Regions from separate parts of the Priestia sp. FSL W8-0524 genome, predicted to be linked through region 1. Evidence: predicted binding sites of a transcription regulator. Region 1 holds the regulator's gene; each other region holds the start of a gene.
What was found. Region 1 encodes Rex, which represses fermentation and respiration genes when NADH is low (regulators of the CRP and FNR family bind a similar motif). Its sites were predicted from a motif close to TTGTGAAATATTTCACAA; they were not measured.
Positions count from the first base shown of each region.

Region 1 (5,848 bases):
AATTACTTCTCCGCCTGTTAGAATAGCAACGTCTTGTAGCATTGCTTTACGACGATCACCGAAACCAGGAGCTTTAACAGCTACAGCTGTAAATGTACCGCGAAGTTTGTTCACAACTAATGTTGCTAAAGCTTCGCCTTCTACGTCTTCAGCGATGATTAATAGCGGCTTGCCTTGTTGAACAACTTGCTCTAATACCGGTAAGATTTCTTGAATGTTACCGATTTTTTTGTCTGTGATTAAGATGTACGGGTCATCTAATACAGCTTCCATTTTATCTGAATCAGTTACCATGTAAGGAGATGCATATCCACGGTCAAACTGCATACCTTCTACCACTTCTAATTCAGTTGTGAAACCTTTTGATTCTTCAAGTGTGATAACGCCGTCGTTACCAACGCGCTCCATTGCTTCAGCAATTAATTGACCTACTTCTTCGTCAGCTGCTGAGATAGCCGCTACTTGAGCAATTGAATCTTTACCTTGAATTGGTTTAGAGATTGCTTTTAGTTCTTCAACCGCTACAGCTACTGCTTTTTCCATACCTTTACGGATACCCATTGGGTTAGCACCAGCCGTTACGTTTTTAAGACCTTCTCTGATCATTGCTTGCGCTAAAACTGTTGCAGTAGTTGTACCGTCACCAGCAACGTCGTTTGTTTTGCTAGCAACTTCGGCTACTAATTTAGCACCCATATTTTCAAATGCGTCTTCTAATTCGATTTCTTTTGCAATTGTTACACCGTCATTTGTAATAAGCGGTGAACCGAATTTCTTTTCCAATACAACGTTACGACCTTTTGGTCCAAGCGTTACTTTTACAGCATTTGCTAATGTATCTACACCACGTAGCATTGCGCGACGTGCTTCTTCGCTAAATTTAATGTCTTTTGCCATGTTCTTTGACCTCCTCAAGATGTTCTTAATAATCTATTTTTTACGTATGATAAGTTTGTGGTTAAAATTAGCCGATTACAGCTAAAATATCGCTTTCGCGTAAAATTAAGTATTCAGTACCTTCGTATTTTACTTCAGTACCCGCATATTTTGAGAAGATGATACGATCGCCCGCAGCTACTTCTAAAGCTACACGCTCACCGCTTTCTAATACTCGGCCTGTACCTACAGCAACAATTTTACCCTCTTGTGGCTTTTCTTTTGCACTGTCCGGTAACACGATACCGCTTGCTGTTTTTTCCTCAGATTTTACAAGTTCAATCACTACGCGATCACCTAATGGCTTTAACAAGTGAAACAACCTCCTCAAATAATATGTTTGCATTTTTATTAGCACTCAACCTCAACGAGTGCTAACACAATTATTATATTAAAACAAAGTGGGTTTTTTTTGCAAGTATTAAACAAAAAAAATTTAAAATTTACGACAACTACATATAATAGTCTTAGATTTCGACGATTTTGAGAAATAAAGCATTCTTTTCTCTGTTCAATAATATGTATGTTACAATACGAGCAAGAAGAAATTACTAACTTTACAGTACTTCTTCGACATATATACATAAAAACCTTTTAAAGGAGTATAGAAGATTGGAAAAACGTTATTGGTATGTTATCCTCACCTACATCCTTATGCAGTTTTCAGGAGTTGTTGGTATACCGCTGTTAAAATTAACAGGAATGTTTGATGACTATCCAGTTCGAACAGCGAATGTCATGCTTTTGACTTATTGGACTATCATTAGCTTTATCCTTGGTTTACTTATTGTCTTACTGCTGCTGCGCCGTGACATGTCCATGCGTATAGAACATGCTGGAAAAACGATTGCTGTTGTCTGGTCAGTCCTTGGGGTGTTTCTCGCTATGGCTGGTCAAGCTGTAGCAGGTATGATTGAGCACGCTCTTGGCATTACCCAAGTATCTGAAAACACACAAAATATTGTTAATCTTGTTAAAGCAACGCCGTTCCTTATTGTCGTTACGTCTGTTATTGGACCAATACTAGAAGAGATTATTTTCCGAAAGATTATTTTTGGTTCTCTTCACAAACGATACAATTTCTTTATCTCTGCATTTATTAGTTCCCTTATTTTCGCTGCGGTACACTGGGATTTTAAACATTTACTTGTGTATACAGCTATGGGATTTGTATTTGCATTCCTTTATGCAAGGACGAGACTAATTGTTGTACCTATTATTGCTCATGTTTTGATGAATACAATCGTTATTTTATCTCAAACTATTTTTGCAGATAAAATTATAGAAATGCAAAAACAAGCAGAACAAATGCAGTTCATTTTTGGAGGCATGTTTTTATGAAGAATATCCCTTTAACACGAGGGTTTATTTATATTATTATGGGGATTTTATTCACCTACTTGGCAATTCAAAATGCCCAGGAAACCGTCTGGAATTTCCCCACAATCTTATTTGCACTCGTAGCCGCATTCGATTTCAGGTTTGCGGTTCGCATCTTTATCTTGCACTACAAAATTAAAAAATTGCAGCAGCAATATAAAAATCAAGATGATTCATCCAAATAAAAAAACCACTGTTTCAGTGGTTTTTTTTACATACTAACATCTTCTCTTTCTTGCTCTGCCCTTGCCTTTAACACTTTGCGATACGAAATGCGGGAAATAATGATGCTGATTTCATACAAAATTAAGAGCGGCACTGTCACCATCATGTGCGAGAGCAATTCCGGTGGTGTAATAAGTGCGGCAATAACTAGCAGTACGAAATAGGCATATTTTCGAATTTGAGATAAAAACATAGGCGTTATAATTCCTAAACGCGTCAAAAACATAACGACGACAGGAAGCTGAAACAACAAGCCAAAAGGCAGTGTGAGCTGCATTAAAAAAGAAAAGTATTCATTAATGCCAATCACTTGGTTTACATTCAGCTCATCAGAAACGCGCGTCATAAAATCAACGACAAATGGAAACAACACAAAATAAGAAAAAGAGACACCGCCGATAAAGAGAAAAATGGAAACAGGAATATATCCAAGCGTTACCTTACGCTCTTTTTCATATAAACCAGGACTAATAAATGCCCAAAGTTGATACAGTGCAACAGGAGCTGCAAGTACACAGCCGATAATAACAGCAAATTGCATATAAATCTTAACTGGATCTGTTAACCGAAATGCATTCATCGTTAAATTCTTTGCCTCATCAGCATGCTGTAAATAGACAATAACCTTATCCGCTATAAAAAAGCCGCCAATTGTGGCAATCACAAAGAAAAATAAAACAATTAAAATGCGTTTTCGCAGCTCTCCTATATGATCATATATTGACATTTCTTGTTCGGTCATACTATGATCACCCTTTTACTCTTTGTCATCTACTTGACGCTGTTTATCTTTTTCACGATCTTCTGATGCACCGCTAGCGGCATGCTTAAACTCTCTAAGCGTTTGGCCCACTGATCTTCCTAGCTCCGGTAACCGTTTCGGTCCAAAAATAAGCAGTGCTACAATCGCAATAATAATCCAACTGCCTGCTCCAATCCCCATATTCCCACTCTCCTTATTAATTTAGACTTAAGGAAATCGTAACACAGTCCGCCTTATTCAACAGGATAATTTTTCAAAAAGTAGACGAGCGACTGTAATTCTACAGCAAGATCAATATGATGGAGTCGAATCTCATCCGGTACGTTTAAGCGTGCAGGAGTAAAGTTTAAAATCCCTTTAATTCCGCAACTCACTAAACGATCAGTAATTTGCTGAGCAACAGTGGCAGGAACGGTTAAAATCGCTACTGAGATGTCATCACTCATATAATCTTCCAATTGGTCAAGATGATAGACCGGCACGTCGCCTACTTTCGTACCTACTTTATCTTCTATCACATCAAAAGCGCACTCAATTTTGGTGTTATTATTTTTAATAAAATTATAATTTAAAAAGGCCGTTCCTAGATTCCCTACGCCAATCAGTGCTACTTTCGTTACTTCATCTTGGTCTAACGTTTTACGGAAAAATGTAAGTAAATAATTCACATTGTAGCCGTATCCCTTTTTTCCTAATGCACCAAAGTAAGAAAAGTCCCGACGAATAGTAGCAGAATCCACTTTCACTGCCTCACTTAACTCCGCTGACGACACACGCTGTTTACCAGAAGCATGCAAATTTTTCAAAAAACGATAATAAAGCGGCAATCGTTTAGCCGTTGCTTGTGGTATTTTTAATTGTTCAGTGTTCACGTTGTACCCCCTCAGTTCATGTATGTCATTACTAACATTTTCAAGTCATATTGCATTACCTTTCACAAAGCATCAACCGCTTTGAGGTAGCGCTTCCAATTCTCTCTCTTTTCTCTTGTTTTATATATACTCCGCTTCACACCTCGACGGCTTTTGTCTATTCAGCACTCCTTAAAGTCGGTATGTAGAACGAAGCAATTAGCCCTTCAAAGGATCGGTTTGTTAGTCATGACGGATTTTTTTACATCCATCATAGATAAGTTCAGAGATGCACTTATCTCTTATTTTAACATAGTATCCTGTATAAAATGTGCAGGTAAAATCATTTTATTTCATGAATCAAAACATTCGCTTCATCATTTGTCCTTGTCCCTCTACAAATTACAAACGCTTGTAGGAAGAACTTGTAGTTAAAAATATGTTAAAATACACTATGGATATACTACTAGAGGTGAAAAAATGATTATTCTACAATTGAACGGTATTACAAAATACTATGGGGCAGAACCCATTTTATCGAATATAAAGTTAGAAGTACAATCAAAAGACCGCATTGCCCTAGTGGGACGAAACGGTGCTGGTAAATCAACTTTATTAAAAATTATTGCTGAGCAGCTTTCCTATGACAGCGGAGAAATTATTAAACCTAAGGGTGTTTCCATTGATTATATGGGACAAGATACAGTTCTTGAGTCAACACTCTCCATATGGGAAGAAATGATGACTGTCTTTGCTCCATTAAAGAAGATGGAAAAAGAATTACGTACGCTTGAAACGAAGATGGGTGATCCAGACATTTTTAATGATTCAGTTCAATACGAAAAACTAACCAAAGAGTATGATCAGCTTCAAGTAACGTTTAAAGATTTAGGCGGCTATCAATATGAAGCGGATACACGATCTATTCTTCACGGTTTCCGTTTTTCAAACTTTGACTACAGCACCCCTATTTCCTCCTTAAGCGGTGGACAAAAAACGCGCCTGGCTCTTGCAAAACTGCTTTTAACAAAGCCTGATTTGCTTATTCTGGATGAGCCTACCAACCACTTAGATATTGAAACTTTAGCATGGCTGGAACAGTTTCTGCAAGGGTATGAAGGAGCTATTTTAATCGTTTCACATGATCGTTACTTCCTTGATAAAGTCGTAAATCAAGTGTATGAAGTCGTACAAAAAACAACGGTGAAGTACACGGGCAACTACTCTAAATACCTTGTACAAAAAGCAGAGCGATATGAAAAAGAGTTGCGTCAGTACGAAAAGCAGCAAGATGAAGTCGCAAAGCTGAATGATTTTATTCAGCGAAACATCGCCCGCGCATCGACTACAAAACGTGCGCAAAGCAGACGTAAACAGCTCGATCGAATGGAGTTAATAAATCGACCTAACGAAGGCGAAAAATCAGCTAGTTTTTCGTTTGAAATTGAACGTCAAAGCGGAAATGAAGTCTTAAATCTGGAAGATGTGTCTATCGGATATGATGAACACAACTATGTCGTCCAAGAGGCAAACCTTCGCATTAAAAAAGGGGAAAGCCTTGCGTTGGTTGGTCCTAATGGCGTGGGGAAATCAACTTTATTAAAAGGCATTGTGGATAAACTCAGCTTCAAGACTGGGACCATTTCCTTTGGCTCAAATGTAATGGTTGGTTATTACGACCAAGAGCAAGCCA
Region 1 is NZ_JBBOUG010000001.1:5,150,861-5,156,708, reverse strand. It holds gene groL (chaperonin GroEL) at 1-897, opposite strand, end outside; gene groES (co-chaperone GroES) at 965-1,249, opposite strand; gene NST66_RS27050 (CPBP family intramembrane glutamic endopeptidase) at 1,549-2,277, shown strand; gene NST66_RS27045 (YdiK family protein) at 2,274-2,501, shown strand; gene tatC (twin-arginine translocase subunit TatC) at 2,528-3,283, opposite strand; gene tatA (twin-arginine translocase TatA/TatE family subunit) at 3,299-3,484, opposite strand; gene NST66_RS27030 (redox-sensing transcriptional repressor Rex) at 3,538-4,176, opposite strand; gene NST66_RS27025 (ABC-F family ATP-binding cassette domain-containing protein) at 4,636-5,848, shown strand, end outside.

Region 2 (5,848 bases), 280 kb from region 1:
GTCTGCAAAAAGAGAAGCCCCAAACCAAATCATTGTGACAATTAAACCTGCTACAATAACTTGGCCAATCAATTCTCGGTAATACGTCCATAGTTTAAGCTTACAATCCATGCGGTCTAGCTCATCTTCTGTTTTGTTATACGAATGAAAAAATGACTGCTGCTGACCGCTTAACACCCAATCAGCAACTCCTAAAAACCCGTCTGTGACCTTAGCATATAACTGTGCTTTGCTTGATTTATATCGCTGATTGGCCGCTTTCATATGCCAAAGGGAAAAAAGCGGCATCACCACTACTAACAAAAATAAATAGATGGCAATCAAACATGCAAACTTTAGGCTAAAGAATCCTAAAGCTACAATCGAAATAACGTATAAAATAACAGCTGAGATTGTTGGAAGAATGGTACGCAAGAACAAGTCTTGTAAACTTTCAATATCTTCAGCGAGAACCGCTAAAACATCTCCCGTTCGATAGCGGGATGTAGCAACTAACGGTTCAATCAAATGATAAAGACGTGTACGCATTTTAGCTAAAATGCGAAGAATAAAATCGTGACTAACAAGACGCTCCGCATAACGAAAGGCGGCTCGACTTAAACCAAATGTACGCACAAGCACAATGGGAACGTACACCAGTAAGATTGTTTCTGGACGTAAGGAAGAAGCTGAAATCAAGTAACCTGATGTGAACATTAGCGCACAAGCAGAACCAATCGTTAACAAGCTTAGTAATAAGATAGAAAAGATACGATATTTATACGTTTTAAAGTAGGGCCATATCCAACTTTTATATTTCATCATATCTCCTCCTCTTCATGTAAAAATTGATAGTAAGCTCCTTTTTTTCGAATCAGTTCTTGATGATTGCCGACTTCTGTAACCTTGCCGTTCTCTATTACAACAATGAGGTCCATATCTTTCATCCAATGCAGACGGTGCGTAGCTAAAATAAATAACTTGTCTTGAAACATCGTTAAGATATCTTGCTTTAATTCATATTCCGTTTCAATATCTACTTGCGCCGTTGGTTCATCAAGCATAATAATAGGGCGATCGTTCAGAAACGCCCTAGCTAGGGCAATCCTTTGAGCTTGGCCACCGCTAAGCTGCCGTCCTCCATCTCCTATCACTTCATTTTCCTTCTTAGGCATCTGTTGAATCGTAGATAAAAGTCCTGCTTTCGTTAAAGCATCTTCATAATCATAAGAACCGCCTCTATCCTGATAAAATTCAATATTTTCTTTTACTGTTCCATTAAAAATAAATGGGTGCTGAGGGATATACGTAATCTGCTTTTGCCAAGCATCTGAGCGTAAATCAACCGGCACGCCGTTTACTTCAGCAGACCCTTCTGTAAATTGTACAAAGCCGCTCAGTATATCAATAAGCGTCGATTTTCCAGCTCCGCTTTTTCCTATAATCCCAATTTTTTTACTTCCTTTAACATGAAGTGACACATCTTCAAGAGAAGGCGGCTGCTCTTCGTCATATTTTACGGTGATATGACGCAATTGAATTTCACTGTTTTCCGTCCAATCAGGAACATCTTCTTCTTTAGCCGACGGTTTTTCAGCCTGCTTTACAATCTTAATTAATGCATCTCCGGATTCTTTTCCGTCTAATGTTGCATGGTAATCGTTTCCGACTTCCCGTATCGGCAGGAAGTATTCAGGCGCCAGCAATAAAATCATAAGTGCAGGCTCTAACGTCATCGAACCGTTCACTAGCCGCAAACCGAGCATAACAGCCACGATGGCTACAGATAACATCGTAAAGAAATCTAAAGCAAACGTAGATAAAAAAGCAATTCGGAGCGTTCCCATTGTCGCTTTTCGATAGCGGTCACTGACTCTTCCAATCGTTTCAGCATGCTCCTTACTTTTCCCGAGAAATGTTAACGTTTCTAATCCTCGAAGCGAATCTACAAAGTGATTGGACAGCACATGATACGTCTCCCATTGGCTATCTATTTTTTTCTGGGCAGCCAGTCCAAGTAAAATCATAAATAAAATTAAAATTGGCATAGTTACAAGCAAAATAATGCCTGAAAGCCGATCTTGATACCAAACGAAAGCGAGCACTAGCCAAGGTGTAACGCTGATGGCGGCCAGTTTAGGCAAAAACAGCTCAAGATAAGCGCGAAGCTTCTGTAGGCCTGTGGTGATGAGCGTCACCAAGTTTCCTGTCCCTTCATTTTTGGTAAAGCGCGGTCCGAGTGCAAAAATGCTTTTCATGACCGTCAAACGAAGTTCCTGAGTCGTTTTGACTCCAAATTGATATGCTGTTTTTTTCACTATAAAACTTACGATCTGACGAATCATAAAGGCAGACAAAAACAATCCGATTGCTTTTGTCTGCGAAGTTAAACTTTCACCATGAAAAAGAGCAGTAATTACTTCGGCAAGCCACTTAGCTTGAAAAATAATGGCTACACTTTGAATAGTAATAAGCCCTATTAACACGGCAAGAACCATTTTTATTCCGTTGTAAACCATTAAATTTCTACCCATTAGTACTCCATATGCTCCTTATGATCTACACGTTTTCTAAAAACGTAGTAGCTCCAAATTTGATAACCTAACACAAAAGGCAGTAACGCAATAGCAGCGTAAGACATAATTTTCAAGGAATAATTCCCTGATGCTGCATTATGAATCGTTAAACTATAGCTTTCATTGACTGAACTAACCAAAACGGTTGGAAATAATCCTGCAAATATAGAGGAAATTGATAAAATTAAAATTAAGCCAGACATAGCAAAGGCCCATCCGTCTTTTTTCCGTGTAAGGAAAAATCCTGCTAGTAAATACACGAAAATACCGATAAAAAATGTGTATAGCATCAAGCGGCTATGATTGCTGAATAAATTTGTTTCAAAAAACGTCATGCCTGAAAAAATAAGAAGCAGCAAGGCATTAACAGGCAAAAGCTTCATGGCAACTTTTCGTGAACGATCTCTAATGTCATCCATCGTACGGATCGTCGCAAAAATAAGTCCGTGCCATAAGCAAAGCATCGTTAGCGTCACGCCGCCCGTTATGGTATATAGATTCACAATATCCGAAAAGCCGGCATTCATTTGCATGTTGCGCTCAACAGGCAATCCTTTCATTAGTGCTGAAAATAAGATGCCGAAAATGAGCGGTGGAAAAAGACTTCCAAAGAAGATAACCCAATCCCACGCATTTTTCCACGCTTGTTTTTCAACTTTTCCTCGAAATTCAAATGCTACACCGCGTCCGATAAGCGAAAGCAACAGAAGAACAAAAAGAACATATGACCCGCTTAATAGCGTTGCATACCAGTTTGGAAAAGCGGCAAACATAGCACCGATTGCTGAAATTAACCAAACTTCATTTGCATCCCAAAAAGGACCGATTGTATTAATAAAAGCTCGTCGCTCTAAGTCGTTTCTTCCTAAAAAGCGAGACACCATTCCAATCCCAAAATCAAAGCCTTCTAAAAAGATAAAACCAACAAACAGAATGGATACTAGCAAATACCAGAATTCATTAAGAGAAAACATTGTATCCCTCCTTTGTAAACGGATCAGTTGATGTTACTTTTGTATGTGCTTCGTGATCGTGATCTGGACCTTTTTTAATTTCTTTAACGAACAAGAACACCATAATCACAGCTAAAATTAAGTAAAAGAACGAAAACGAGATAATAGAAAATAGCAATTCACCTGCTGTTACACCAGGAGACACGGCATCTTCGGTTTTCATATAGCCAAATACAACCCAAGGCTGACGGCCAATCTCTGTCATAATCCAACCTGCTGAGCTTCCAAGGAACGGAAAGGCGATGGCAATCGTCATAATACGTAAAAATAGTTTGCTTTCTTGAAGTTTTTTACGAGAAAGCAAGTACGTACCCCAAATGCCTAATGCACATAATACGCCACCTAGACCAGCCATAATGCGGAAACTCCAAAACGTTGTTCGAACGGGTGGAATATAATTTCCTTCTCCATATTTCGCCGTATACTGCTGCTGCAGCTCATTCATTCCAGGAACGGAGCCTGAAAACTTACCGTATGATAAGAAGCTTAATAAGTAAGGTATTTTGATTTCACTCGTATTTTTCTTTTCATCAGGGTGAATATTTGCTGTTACTGTCCAAGCACCTGGACTTCCGCTGTTTTCCCATAATCCTTCACTTGCGGCCATTTTCATCGGCTGTGTTTTAACTAAATATCCGGCCTGTTCATGCCCAGATAGTGCAATTCCTACACCTGAAACTAGCCCTACAAGGATAGCAACTTGAAATGATTTTTTAGCAAAAGCCACATGTTTTTTCTTCAAGAGCATAACAGCGCTGACACCCGTGATAAAAAAGGCGCCTGTTGCAAACGAACCTAAAATTGTATGAGGGAATTCGACCCACAGCTGACCGTTCGTTAACAATTTAAAGAAGTCATTCATTTCTAAACGGCCATTATTTAGCTCCATTCCGACCGGATGCTGCATAAAAGAATTAGCCGTTAAAATAAAGAACGCTGAAAAGATAGTACCTAGACTAACAAGCCAAATACATAGACAGTGCAGCCATTTAGGCAAACGATCCCACCCGAAAATCCACAGTCCAAGGAAAGTGGACTCCATAAAAAACGCGAGCAGTGCTTCAATAGCGAGCGGCGCACCGAATACATCTCCTACAAATCTTGAGTACTCTGACCAGTTCATGCCAAACTGAAATTCTTGTAAAATACCTGTTACGACTCCGACAGCAAAGTTAATCAGGAATAAGTGCCCCCAAAACTTTGCCATCTTTTTATACTGTTCATCTTTTTTTACTACGTACATCGTTTCCATGATCGCTACTAAAAAGACAAGGCCGATAGACAGCGGTACAAAGATAAAATGAAACAGCGTCGTTGATGCAAATTGAATACGTGATAGTATGACTGTATCCATCTTCTTTCTCCTTTCATATATAAGAACATTCATCATTTCCATAGATACTTTGCTCATTTCTGAGCATCTTTTACTTATATTGTGAAACATTGAGCATAACAATTCGAGAAATATGCTCAATGTTTCACAAACATATGTAATGTCTCTCTTTCTATTTACATAGTATAGTCTATTTTTTTAGCTGTGCACGTACATTTTTTGAACGTTTTTAGACTAAAACGTGACTTTCTTGTGACAAAAAAGGGAAGGATCTCTTTATTTTTTCATAAAAAAAGCACGCTCTGATTTGAGCTTGCTTCTCTACGGTCGATATTTTGCTTTCGCATTTAATTTAGATTGACGAATGATTTGGTTAATGACTTCAGAAAATACAATACCAATGGCAATTGAACCTGAAATCATAAAGGCTTTTGCTGCAAGACTAATCGCTTCATTATAATTATTTTCTACAAAGTTACGCATGGCATCGTATGCTGTTCCCCCTGGAACGAGCGGAATAATACCTGCTACGGTGAAAATAATGATCGGTGTACGATAAATTTTTGCGTAAATTTGACTAATAATAGCAATAAAAAAGGCCGATGCTACAGTGCTTGGAATTTCATCTACACCATAGAACGTTAGCAAATAGTAAATGAGCCAGCCAATCATTCCGACAAAGCCACTTTTTAATAATGATTCACGTGGAACATTAAAAATAATCCCAAACGCTGCTGAAGCAATAAAACTTGTAATTATCTGCTCTACGATATGCATATGATGCCTCCCTTCTATAGAAGCGTAAATACAATGGCAATACCTGCACCAATAGCAAATGCCGTCAGAAACGCTTCTGCTCCTTTTGATAATCCAGACAGTAAATGTCCCGCCATTAAATCTCGCACTGCATTGGTAATCGATAACCCAGGAACGAGAGGCATAACGGA
Region 2 is NZ_JBBOUG010000001.1:4,867,761-4,873,608, forward strand. It holds gene cydC (thiol reductant ABC exporter subunit CydC) at 1-801, opposite strand, end outside; gene cydD (thiol reductant ABC exporter subunit CydD) at 801-2,513, opposite strand; gene cydB (cytochrome d ubiquinol oxidase subunit II) at 2,513-3,529, opposite strand; gene NST66_RS25455 (cytochrome ubiquinol oxidase subunit I) at 3,516-4,922, opposite strand; gene NST66_RS25460 (threonine/serine exporter family protein) at 5,223-5,678, opposite strand; gene NST66_RS25465 (threonine/serine exporter family protein) at 5,693-5,848, opposite strand, start outside.
Region 2: the regulator Rex is predicted to act here: its motif matches at 5,035-5,052, upstream of NST66_RS25455 (cytochrome ubiquinol oxidase subunit I).

Region 3 (5,848 bases), 2.8 Mb from region 1:
ATTGGAAAAATTAACTTCAGTAAAGGCGCGCTTGGGATCGCTGTCTTAAAAGTAGCGGTTCAACCGATCGTTATGCTCGGAATTGCAGTATGGATAGGGCTGTCTTCAGATGAAGTGACAAAAGCTATTTTACTGGTAGCTTTTCCTGGGTCTGCTGTAGCTGCGATGATTGCTTTGAGGTTTGAAAGCTTGGAAAACGAAACGGCCTCTGCTTTTGTCATTAGTGCTATTTTATCGTTGATTACGCTTCCGCTTCTTATTTCTTGGCTTATGTAAATAAAAAAACGAAAGAGGGAAATTCCTCTTTCGTTTTAAGACGGATTAATAAGCTAATGCGAATAATCCTTTGATATGAGATAAGTAACGAACGTTACTTGCTTCTTTCATAAGTGATGCTGGTAAACCTTTTAATTGCGTTTTGTTTCCGCCGATTGTACCAATTGCATCTTTGCGTCCAAGACTTCCTAGTGTACCAGAGAAGACAGGAACGAATGATTCCATTGCTCCGCCGCGAATAGCTACTGCTAAGTTCACGCCTACAACTTCACCCATTTGCCAAGCTAATTGAGCAGTAGGTGGGTAAGGGCGACCTTCTGGACCCATTACAACCGCTGAGTCACCAGCAAGGAATACATCTTTATGAGATGTAGATTGTAAGAATTCATTTACAAGTGCACGACCGCGGTTTACTTCGATACCTGAGTTAGCAACTACAGAGTTACCTTGAACTCCGCCAGTCCATACCATTGTTTTTGTTTCAATTTTGCTGCCGTCTTTAAGTTCAACAGTTGTAGCATCCATTTTTGTTACAGGTGTACCAGTAACGAATGTAACGCCACGTTTTGTTAAGCTTGATTGAGCGCGCTCTACTAATTCAGCAGGGAAGCCTGGAAGAACTGTAGGAGCTGCTTCTACACAGTATAGAGAAATTTCTTTTGGATCCACACCGTGTTTTAGACATAGGCTTGGCATTAAGTCAGCGTATTCACCAACAAGTTCGATACCTGTTAATCCGCCACCGCCAACTACGATTGTACCGTCAGCTTTATTTTTTGTTTTGCTGTATTCAGCGATACAAGCTTCTACGTGTGCACGTAAACGGTTTGCATCATTTACTGATTTAAGAACGAAGCTGTGCTCTTCTAAACCAGGGATACCGAAGTAAGCAGTTTCACTACCTAAAGCTGTAACAAGGTAGTCGTAGCTTAATTTTGTACCATCTTCAAGAGATACTTCACGTTGATCTGGTGAAATTTCTTTTACCGTTGCAATTTTTAAATCAACGTTGTAGTTTTTAAGTAATTTATCAAGTGGTAAAGCTACCGCTTGTTCAGAAACGCCGCCTACAGCTAGACGGTGTAATTCTGTAATGATTTGGTGAGTAGCAAAACGGTTCACTACTGTAATTTTTGCTTCATCCGCACTTAGGTGTTGGCGAGCTGTCATTGCAGTTAATAAACCACCGTAACCGCCGCCTAAAATTAAAATATGTTTTGACATAGTCGATCCTCCGTCCACACTTTTTAATGAAAATTATTTTTGTTTTTCGTTTGTAATGTCTAAATACGCTTGTGCAAAGCGGAATAGTTTTTGAGCTTGTGGATCTTTAAGCATGCGTAATAAACCGAATAAACCGATTGAATTAGAAGCATTTGCTTCTGCACGATCGTTTGCTTCGATTGCAGTAGCTGCAAGACCTTTTACTGTTCCTTCTACTGGCTCGATAAATTCTTTTACTCCACCAAGTAGATCTTCTTTTAATACGTCGTCAGTTAATAATGATTGCGCAACGTCGTAAGTTTTTGTAAGCACCGTTACCATTTCAGATAATTTTGGTAAATTATCTACAAGAACAGTAAGAGCTTCTTGTACTTCAGGCTTTAACAATTGATCTAACACATCCGCTTGACCTTTGTTAACCGCCGCTTCTGTTTGTACAGCAGCATTTTCCTCTGCAGCTGATTTTTGAATAGTTGATTGAGACATGAAAAGTCCTCCTTTGCTGGATACTGTTGCATATGTAGTTCCTAGTTATCTGCTAGACTTTCAAACTACATTGTGAAGTTGTGAAATCTTGCACATAATTCTATTTTAATTTTAATACGAGATAAAATCAACTCATTTCGTTGAAAAAATAAGTGAAGAACCTCGTAACCCTTTGTTTAATAAAAGTTTATAAAAAATAAAGCGAATAATTGCCTAGGTAAATAAAATTAAAATAGGGAACTAACATGATTCCTCTTCCTACGATAAAACAAATAACGTCATATTTCAACACATACGAACTTAATATTCTATAAGTATTAAAAAGATAGGGCGCATTTACTATTTAAAGAGTTTTCAAAAAATTACATTGACTTACTATAGTGTTCTACATATAATCAGAATATAACATCTTATGTAAGGAGATATAACATGGTTATAGTGGATGAACTTTATCATAATGTGGTCATTACATTGCCTCAATTAAAATTAATTGAATTTATAATGAAGTTAAAAGAAGCTAAAGCACAAGAAATAGAAGATATAAAAGCGAAAATTAGTAAATACGAAGAAAAGAAACGTGCTGAAGAAGCTTGGTATCAATCACTATCACCGTTTCGCAAATTTTTTACCGGGCGTCCTTTAAGTCAGCATCAAGCGGTCGAGTATATGGTATACGTAAAGGAACGCTTTAAAAAAATTGATCACCTTAAAGCACAAATGCGAGAACTTCATGAAGTTCTTGAATTAATAAAAGCGGAAAATGAAGAAACAAGTGAAATTACGCTTTCGCCTGCTATTGTACAAGAAATAAAACGATTAAAAAGCAGTGGAGGCGTTGGGATATGAGTGTTAATGAACTAAGTTTAGGGATAAATACAACGTGGGTTGTATTAACAGCCGCGATGATTTTGCTAATGGAAGGCGGCTTTGCCTTGCTAGAGGCAGGTTTTGTCCGCTATAAAAATAGCGTCAATATTATTATGAAAGTATTCGCTGATATTACAATAGGAACGCTTTGTTTCTATTTAATTGGGTTTGGATTAATGTACGGAGATGATTTAGGCGGAATCGTCGGTAAAAGCGGTTTTGCGCTCTCAGGTAATTTATCGCACCTTGACATTCCAATTGGGCTTGAAACATTTTGGCTGTTTCAATGTGCGTTTGTTATTGCGGTCATTTCTATCGTTTCTGGAGCGGTGGCAGAACGAATTAATTTCCGCGCATATCTTTTATATGCGATTTTAATGACTACATTTATTTATCCTATAGCCGGCCACTGGATTTGGGGAGGCGGATGGATTAGTAAGTTAGGGATGCTTGATTTTGCCGGTTCGGCAGTTATTCATGCTTTAGGCGGTTTTTCAGCTTTAGCAGCTGCAATAATGATTGGACCGAGAAAAGGGAAGTTCACGAAAAATGGAATTAGTTCTGTTTCTCTTCCAAGCAATTTGCCGCTTGCATCAGTGGGTGCTTTTTTATTATGGTTTGGATGGTTCGGGTTTAATGCAGGAAGTACGCTAAGTGCCACTGACGTTAGAATTGGTCACATTGCTATTGTCACAATGTTATCAGCAGCAGCAGGGGGAGCAGCTACTTTATTTTATACTTTATTTCGCTACAATCGTTCAGATGCACCTTCTGTAATAAATGGATCGCTTGCCGGACTTGTCGGCATCACGGCCGGGTGCGCTTTTGTTAATACACCATCTGCTATTTTTATTGGAGCTGTATCCGGCTTATTAATGATGGCAGCTACAAACTGGCTCGAAGCACGTCAAATCGACGATCCTGTAGGAGCTTTTCCTGTACACGCTGCTTCGGGAATATGGGGCACGTTGGCTGTGGGTTTATTTTCTACAGACGGCGGTGTGTTTACAGGAGGGAGCTGGACGTTATTAGGTGTTCAACTTCTCGGATTAATTGCTCTATGCGCTTGGGGATTTGTTACGACGTGGATAGGGTTAAAGGTTATTTCCTTGGTGGTTCCGCTTCGATCTACGGAAGAAGAAGAAGAAGTGGGCTTAGACATCAGTTACCACGGTATCATGGCAGCTCATCAAGCTCCTGAATTTATTGAATATGAAAACTACTATGCGGAAGTAAAAGAAAAAGCCGCAGATTCGTAATAAAAGGCCGCGCCTTATAACAAAAGGGCGGCCTTTTTATGTGGAAAAAAATAGATGTAAAATACTTGGTTTAAATGATTGAAAAGTCAGAATATTTGTGTTATATTATAAAAAAGCCAAGGAGTTGATTTCTTATGAAAAAGAATTTACTTAATTCACCGCAAAAATCCAACGGAAAGGTGCTTGATGCATTATTCGCTGAGATGATTTTAGACAAGGCGATTGCAGAATTTCGTAAAGCACAGCTAAAAGAAGAAATCGACCGCACGCTATTGATGAAAAATAAAGAAGAGTTTCTAAAACTCTCATCAGAACTTAAACAAATTTCTTAATTACTTACTATACTTCACACACCATCTATTTTAGATGGTGTGTTTTATTTTTGAGACCTACTAAAAGGGATTAATTAGTAATAATTATGGACCTCCATGTACGCTTAATGGGTTTACAGGATCTCGAAACGGGGAAACCGTTCCAGAGTTCAAATTTGATAACTATTATCCACCAGCAAACGGAGCGGAACTATATCAAGTGGTAAATGGGGAAGAAGTACTTTTAGCTACCTACGTGGTAGAAGAAAAACGATTTGTACCAGCGGTTGCTAAACCAATGTAAAGGAATGTTTTTTTATGATTCGAAAAGGTTTGTATGCAGCATATAATGAACGAGACTACGAATGTTATGAAACGGAAAATGGGTGTGTAAAGCTGATTAGCTATGATAAAGGCGATGTAGCAAATGGATTCATTCCATACAATGACACGACTTTTACAAAAGAAGTTCCTCGTGATGCTGTTGAAGAAGTGTTTTTTGTAGCTCCGTATGCTACTTATCAAAATGACACGTTTGATGTGTCAGCTGCTTCTGATGTTCGAGTGCTTTTGACCACATCTGAAAAAGAAAAAGCTGATAAATATCATTTTCAACGAACGGATAAATATCTATATGAAAAACGTGTGTTAAAGGAAGAAGTGAAGTTAACGGAGAAAAAAACTCCTTATTCATAAAACGCCACAATAAAAAGAGGATGCATTTGCATCCTCTTTTTATTTAATCAATTTTCTTGAAGTGTTTCTGTTCGTATTATCATTTGTACGAAGGAAGGTAATGCCAAGACCGATTAATCCTCCTACAATAGCAGGAACTACCCAGCCGAGACCCACTCCATACATAGGTAGAATCGATGTAAACAGATCGTTTACTGCGGCAATTTTGAATCCAGCAGCATTTAAGCCATCAAATAAACTAACGATAAACGTGAACAGAAGGCTTACTTGGTAAACTTCAGAACGTCCTTTAAATAAAGGATGTAAGAATGTTAAAGCAATTAACACAATAGCTAACGGATAAATAGCTGTTAAGACTGGAACCGAAATAGCGATTAATTCCGTTAAGCCAAAATTTGCTACAACGGCGCTGAAAGCTGATAAAATGACAGCAATCAACTTATAAGAAACCTTTGGAAACAGCTTATGGAAGAAAGATGAACAAGATGTTACAAGGCCTACACTTGTTGTTAAACAAGCAACGGTAATCATCAGACCTAAAAGAATTCCTCCGTAAGAGCCAAAGTAGTAATTTGATACTTCAGCCAAAACCGTACCTCCGTTATCAAGACGTCCAAGCTCTGATACGCTTGAAGCACCCATATAAGACAATGCACTATAAATAAGAGCCAAAATAACGGCAGCGATAGCCGTAGCTTTTGCACAAATTGTGATGATTTGTCGGTTGGT
Region 3 is NZ_JBBOUG010000001.1:2,396,461-2,402,308, reverse strand. It holds gene NST66_RS12200 (AEC family transporter) at 1-276, shown strand, start outside; gene NST66_RS12195 (NAD(P)/FAD-dependent oxidoreductase) at 322-1,500, opposite strand; gene NST66_RS12190 (DUF1641 domain-containing protein) at 1,534-1,986, opposite strand; gene NST66_RS12185 (hypothetical protein) at 2,416-2,832, shown strand; gene NST66_RS12180 (ammonium transporter) at 2,829-4,112, shown strand; gene NST66_RS12175 (IDEAL domain-containing protein) at 4,247-4,444, shown strand; gene NST66_RS12170 (hypothetical protein) at 4,742-5,119, shown strand; gene brnQ (branched-chain amino acid transport system II carrier protein) at 5,159-5,848, opposite strand, start outside.
Region 3: the regulator Rex is predicted to act here: its motif matches at 2,065-2,082, upstream of NST66_RS12190 (DUF1641 domain-containing protein).